DNA from 2 places in the Heliomicrobium sulfidophilum genome. Region 1 is predicted to be linked to the other one. Evidence: predicted binding sites of a transcription regulator. Region 1 holds the regulator's gene; the other holds the start of a gene.

Evidence for each region. The regulator HrcA, encoded in region 1, represses chaperone genes, less so after heat shock. The targets are predictions, from matches to a motif close to TGTTAGCACTCNNNNNNNNNGAGTGCTAACA.
Region 2: the regulator HrcA is predicted to act here: its motif matches at 2,042-2,072, upstream of htpG (molecular chaperone HtpG).

What each region holds. Positions count from the first base shown of each region.
Region 1 covers NZ_JBVTZZ010000004.1:544,325-547,752, forward strand. The annotation lists gene grpE (nucleotide exchange factor GrpE) at 1-55, opposite strand, end outside; gene AC0CW1_RS04335 (TCP-1/cpn60 chaperonin family protein) at 52-1,623, opposite strand; gene hrcA (heat-inducible transcriptional repressor HrcA) at 1,708-2,742, opposite strand; gene hemW (radical SAM family heme chaperone HemW) at 2,852-3,428, opposite strand, start outside.
Region 2 covers NZ_JBVTZZ010000001.1:4,623-8,050, reverse strand. The annotation lists gene AC0CW1_RS00035 (response regulator) at 1-73, opposite strand, end outside; gene AC0CW1_RS00030 (two-component system sensor histidine kinase NtrB) at 67-2,010, opposite strand; gene htpG (molecular chaperone HtpG) at 2,119-3,428, shown strand, end outside.

The DNA.
Region 1 (3,428 bases):
TGTGATCAAAAGCGGCCTTGTCGCTGTTCTTGCTCTCTCTCTCTTCGACGGTCACCAGTCTCCCTCCCCACGGTTATTGCCTGAATCGGGACGTTCCTCCCGCTTTTTGATGATCGTGTCGATGCGCAGTATGGCTTCCGCCACCTCGCCAGCCGCCTTTAAGGCATGCATCTTCACTTGCGCCGGATCGATGACTCCCATGGCCCACATATCGGCCAACTCGCCGTTGTCACAGTTGATCGAAAGGGTGTCGCTGTTCTGCTCCATCTGGGCAGCGATGACATCGCCCAGCTTTTCCAGGGGGTTGAAGCCGGCATTGGTGATGATCTGGGCAAAGGGCTTCTTCAGAGCGGCCACAACGCAGTCGAGGCCGTAGGCGGCCATGCCCCGTGTCTCCCGGCGCACCTCTTCCATCTGACGGGCAACAGCCAACTCGACGGCGCCGCCGCCGGGGACAAGCCCACCTTTGATGGCCGCCTGAACGGCCGAGGCGGCGTCCCTGGCGATGCGTTCCCGCTCGCCGACAACCTCCTCGGTGGCGGCGCCAACGAGGACTGTGGCCACCGGTTTTCCGCTTCCCTGCAGGATGCAGACATGCTCCAACTTCTCATCGACGGTAATCGTCCCCGCCTTGCCCAGATAGCGTACTAAATCTACGGGATCGCGCTTCAGCCCCGTGCGCTTGATTGCCCGGGCGCCTGTATGTTCGGCTGCCTTTTTCAACTCCCGGCTGGCGACGCGCTGGATGACGAGCACGCCGGCGTCGGTAAGGATCTCTTCGGCGATATCTTCTACACCCCGGTCAACAAGGACAGCCTTGACGCCGAGGGCGACGATCTTGCGCACGTTTTCCAAGAACTCCTGTTGCTTCTGGCGATACCAGTTGAAGCCGGCCTCGGTGCTGAGGGCCTCTTCCTCTAATTCCTCCGGTTCAAGGGCGTCATCGATCACCAAGACGAGCGCCTCTTCCAGCTTTTTGGGCATGTCCTCATTCATGGGCGTCTTGTTGATGATCACGCCAGAGAGGACCTGGTTGTCAGCGCCTTCACGGGCGCGGATCGTCTCGGAGAGTTTGAAGCCGGACTCACGGATCTTCTCTTCCCCAACCATTCGGGCTGCTTCCACAACCAGCCGGGCAATGTCCTGATGTTCCCGACCGGCCACGAGGGCTACCTTCTCCAGCATGGGATCCATGACGCCTTGTACGGGACGGGCATGACGCTGAAACATCTCGACGGCGTTTTTAACGCCTGCCTTCAACCCCTCGATGACCCGGGAGACGGGGACGCCCTTCGTCACCTGGTTGACGCCTTCGCTGATCAGGCTGCCGGCGAGAACAGTCGCTGTGGTCGTCCCGTCGCCGATCTCCGACTGCTGTGCCCTGGCCATCTTGATCAGCATACGGGCCGCCGGATGGTTGACCTCCATCAGCTGCAGGATCGTCACACCGTCGTTGGTGATGACCACGTCGCCGAACTTGTCAACAAGCATCGTGTCGAGTCCTTTCGGACCGAGGGTGCCTTCGACGGCGCTGGCGATGGCGCGGATGGCGTTAGCGTTGGTCATCAATGCCGCTAATCGCTCATCCACTTCGGTGTTGTTGCTCACTTGCTTGACACTCAACGCTGATTCCTCCAAGTCTCTTACGAAAAGGCAGGGAAATAGGGACTTTTTGCCGACAAAAAGCCCCTACCCTTCCAGAACCTTCTACCGATTGAACATTTTTTTCAGGGCTGCCGAAAGTTGTTCCGTCAACCCCTCTACAACAGCGACAGCTTTGGAATACTCCATACGGGTCGGCCCGATCAGGCCGATGACGCCGAGGACCTCTCCATCCAACTCGTAAGAGGCCGTCACCATGGAACAGTTGCGGAAACCTTCGAGGCGGTTTTCCGTGCCGATCTTGATGTGGATGCCCTGATCGGGGTGATCATGCATCAATTCGCGCACGGTATGATGTTGTTCTAGTATGCCCAAAAGGGTCTGGAGTTTTTCCACATCTTTGAACTCAGGCTGTTTGAAGATATTCATGGTGCCAGCCAGAAAGACCCGCTCTTCGCTGTCGCTGAGCAAGGCCTCATCGATGAGTTCCAGCGATCGCGAAAGGACTTGCTTCTGTTTCTTCAAGGCCTCGTTTAGATCCATGCAGAGCGAGGTCCGGACCTGGGCCATCGTCAATCCCTGCAGGCGTTCATTAATCATCGCCGACACCTTCTGCAGGTCTTCCGGCGTCATCGACTCGGGGATATCGAAGAGCTTGTTCTCCATGACACCGGCAGAGGTGACAACGACAGCGACCGCCTTCGTCGGCATGACGGGGAAAAAGTGAATCTGCTGAAAAGTCGTCTTCCCCACCTGGGGACCCAGCACGACAGCGGTGTAGTTCGTCAACTTGGCCAGCAGGTTGGTCGTTTGCTGCATGATGCTGTTGACTTCCTGCAAACGCTCCGACATGGCTCGTTGCACCCTCCGGAGTTCCTCCGGATTGAGGCTCTCCCGCTCCATCAGGCAGTCGACAAAGTACCGGTATCCGTAATCGGAAGGGATGCGCCCCGATGAGGTATAGGGCTGTTCGATCAGTCCCAGTTCCTCCAGGTCAGACATCTCGTTGCGGATGGTGGCGGGACTGACACCGAGGTCATACTTGCGGGCAATGGTGCGGGAGCCGACGGGTTCCGCCGTGGATACGTAGTCTTGAATAATAGCCCAGAGTACCTTCTGCTTGCGATCATTCATTTGCATCCCGGAACACCTCCCGTTGTTAGCACTCGCTGTAGACGAGTGCTAACCTCTACCGTAAAAAATACCACCGGAAAAAACGCTTGTCAATACTTGGGGAAGCCTGCAACTGTCAGTCCAGGTAGCGGCCCATGATCTCGTTGGCGATCAGATAGGAACGCGGTTCGAGGGCTATCGTTGTCCCATCATAGTGTATCCAACCCTGACGGGAGAGCTCTGCTGACAGTCTATGCCAGTTTTGCCGCCTTGCCTCGTCAAGACCGTATTCAACGGCCACCGCCTGCAGGCTGACGCCAGCCATTGTGCGCAAGCCGAGGATGACCGCCTCCTGGGCCGCTACTTCCGGTGTCAGTCCCTCCTCTTCAACAGGCAGCACTTCCTCGCCCTTTTGAAAAGAGCGGACGAAAGCGTCACTGTCGGCAGGCCAGGACCAGCGTTGCAAGCCGGTGGCAGAGACGGCGCCGCTGCCGAAACCGAGGTAATCCCCCCGCAGCCAGTAGTTCAGGTTGTGCCGGCATTCCCTGCCGGGCCGGGCAAAGTTGGACAGTTCGTACTGGAACAAGTCGGCTGATTGCAAGGTACGGCAGGCTGTCTCGTACATCTCGACTTCTAGGTCCTCGGCGCATGGTTCAGCCAGGCCTCTCTTCAGCCAATCGGAGAGGGGGGTTCCCGATTCCGCTTTCAGATTA
Region 2 (3,428 bases), on a different contig from region 1:
GTTTCAATAATAACATCTGTTTTGCTAAGGCGTCTCCAAATATCGTCGGCATCGTATAATCGGTGATCACCAAATCGTAAGCACTGGGATTCTCCGTGAACAGTTCAAGCGCATGGGGACTGCTTGTGGTCGCTGTGCTGTGACCTCATACCCCGCGTGAACAAGTTGGGCTTGCAGCACTTCCACGATCGCTTCTTCATCATCAACTAAGAGGATTCTGCTCTTTGCTCCTTGCGAATGATAGGCGCGTTCTTGCATCGCCTTGTTTTCCTTATGGAAAGCAGGCAGGTAAATGGTGAACGTCGAGCCAACACCTAACAAGCTGTCTACGACGATTGCGCCGTTATGGCCTTTCACAATTCCATACACCGCCGCCAGCCCCATTCCATTCCCTTCGCCGATAGGTTTGTTTGTAAAAAAAGGGTCGAAAATACGTTCTTGAATCTCTCGTTCCATGCCGCTCCCGTTATCACTGACAGTCAGTTGAAGATACGCGCCAGGAGAAAGGTGAACCTTGTTCGCCGCTTCTTCATTGAATACCGTTTCTGCAAGCACGATCCGTAAAATGCCGCCAGACTCACGCATTGCGTGACCCGCATTAACACATAAGTTGACCAATAGTTGATGGATCTGGGATAAGTCACCAAACAGAAGCCCTGTTTTTATTTTGAATTCCGCGTTTATTTTTATGTTTGAAGGCAGAGACGCCCGCATGAACTTAATCGTCTCCTTAATCAACGGCAACATAAAGATGATATTTTTCTCATGTAGGCTCTGCCGGCTGAAGGTCAGGATCTGTTCAACCAGATCTTTGGCGCGTTCTCCTGCTTTTAATACCTGTGTCAAGTTTTTTTCAACAGGGCTATCTGCGGTTGCTTCCCCTAATGCTAGTTCCGTAAAGCCTAACATCACCGCCAATATATTGTTAAAGTCATGAGCAATCCCGCCAGCCAGTGTTCCGATCGCCTCCATCTTTTGCAAATGCAATAATTGATCTCGCATCAGATTCCGCTCGGTCATATCCCGCGCGATGACGTAACAACCGGCGACGATACCTGCATTGCTGCGAATCGGCGATAGGGTCAACGACACATCAATGCTATGGCCGTCTTTTGTCACATGCTTAGATTCATGATGGTCCACGCGCTCCCCTTGCATGACAGCCCTGATTTCCTCAAGCGCATTCTGTTTATGGGAAGGGCATACAAGGGAAAAGAGGTGCTGCCCACAGATCTCTGTGTCCTCATAACCGTAAATTCTCTGCGCCGATGGATTCCAGGAATGGATTCGACCATCGGTAGAGAGACGAAATATAGCGTCATTGCTGTCGGCGATAACGGACGCCAGTTGGAGCAGTTCCTCTTCTTGGACTTGTTTTTTCGTTGGAGCGCTTCTTTTTTTTTCATAAACGTCATTCTTAGCCGAAACCAATGAAAGATAGCTCGCTAACGTGGTCAATGTGAACAGGCGTTCCTGAGCCCATTCATATGCTTCAGGATATCCGAAGAGCAACAATCCACAGGTGCTATTTTCAGACTTGATTGGCGACATAATAAGAGAGACGAGGCCAAGGTTTTGAAAAAACCGTTGCCAATGTTCCTCTCTTTTGATTTCTGCAATGTCTCGTATCACTAGAGCCGTATTATGTTTCAACGATTCATCAATCACATCATTATCCCATTTTTGCACTCGCAGACCGACCAAATTGGTTTTATCCCACCGGGAACAACAGTCAACATAGACGTTGCCAGTAACATCTACACCAGAACCTACATCCCAATCGAAAGAATTATGCGCGCATTGGTGAGATGTATCCGTCAAAGCAGTGAATAATAAAAGCGCAGACTCATTGAATTGGGGAATAAGGGAGGATGCAGGATGCCACGTTGGATCGGTCTGCGAGATGTTGACCCAGCGCCGAAAATGCGTATAGAGTACTCTGAACGAGTTAACGTCATCACCGGTAACAACGGCCAAGCTCTTATAGTCGACGCTCAGACCGATTGACAAGCCTCCGTCCATTTGGTAAATAATATATAGCGGTTAGCACTCAGGTATCGAGAGTGCTAACTGCTTCCGTCCGAACACATACGAGACCAACTGGAGGGAGGATCTTCGATGACTGTGAAACAGTTTCAAGCGGAATCGAAACGACTGCTCGATCTGATGGTCAACTCCATCTACACCCATAAGGAGATTTTCCTCAGAGAACTCATCTCCAACGCCAGCGACGCCATCGATAAGATCTACTACAAAGCCCTGACCGATGAATCGCTCCACTTCAACAAAGAGGATTACTTTATTCGAGTGGAAGCGGACAAGCCCAACCGGCTCTTGAAGATCATCGACACCGGCATCGGCATGACCCCGGCCGAGATGGAAGAGAACCTGGGCGTCATCGCCAAGAGCGGCTCCTTCGCCTTCAAGAAGGAAAACGAACTGAAAGACGGCTTCGACATCATCGGTCAGTTCGGCGTCGGCTTCTACTCGGCCTTCATGGTCTCTGACGTGGTCACCGTCATCAGCCGAGCCCTCGGCAGCGACGAAGCCTACAAATGGGAATCGCAAGGCGCCGAAGGTTACACCATCGAGCCCTGGACGAAAGACACCGTCGGCACCGAGATCATCCTCAAAATCAAGGCGAACACTGACGATGAGAACTACGACGAATTCCTGGAAGAATATCGCATCAAGTCGATCATCAAGAAGTACTCCGACTTCATCCGCTACCCCATCAAGATGGACGTAACCAAATCGCGCCTCAAAGAGGGCAGCGACAAGGAGTACGAACAATACACAGAAGAGCAGACCCTCAACAGCATGGTACCCATCTGGAAGAAAAACAAGAACGAACTGACCAAGGAAGACTACGAGAACTTCTACGCCGAAAAACACTTCGGCTTCGACAAGCCCATCCGCTACATCCACATCAACGCCGAAGGCACCATCAGCTACAGGGCCGTCCTCTTCATCCCCGAGAAGATGCCCTTCGACTTCTACACCAAAGAGTACGAAAAGGGCCTCGAGCTCTACGCCAATGGCGTCCTGATCATGAACAAGTGCGCCGATCTGCTGCCCGACTACTTCAGCTTCGTCAAAGGCATGGTCGACTCGGAAGACCTATCGCTGAACATCTCCCGTGAACTTTTGCAGCATGACCGGCAACTGAAGCTGATCGCCAAGAACATCAAGGCCAAGATCAAGAGCGAACTGGAAGACCTCCTGAAAAACGACCGCGACCAGTACGTCGAATTTTTCAATTCCTTCGGCAAGCAACTGAAATACGGCCTCTACAGCGACTTCGGCGCCCACAAAGATGTGCTCCAAGACCTGCTGCTCTTCTACTCCTCAAAAGAGAAGAAGCTGGTCACCCTCTCCGAGTATGTATCCCGCATGCCCGAAGAGCAGAAGTACATCTACTACGCCGC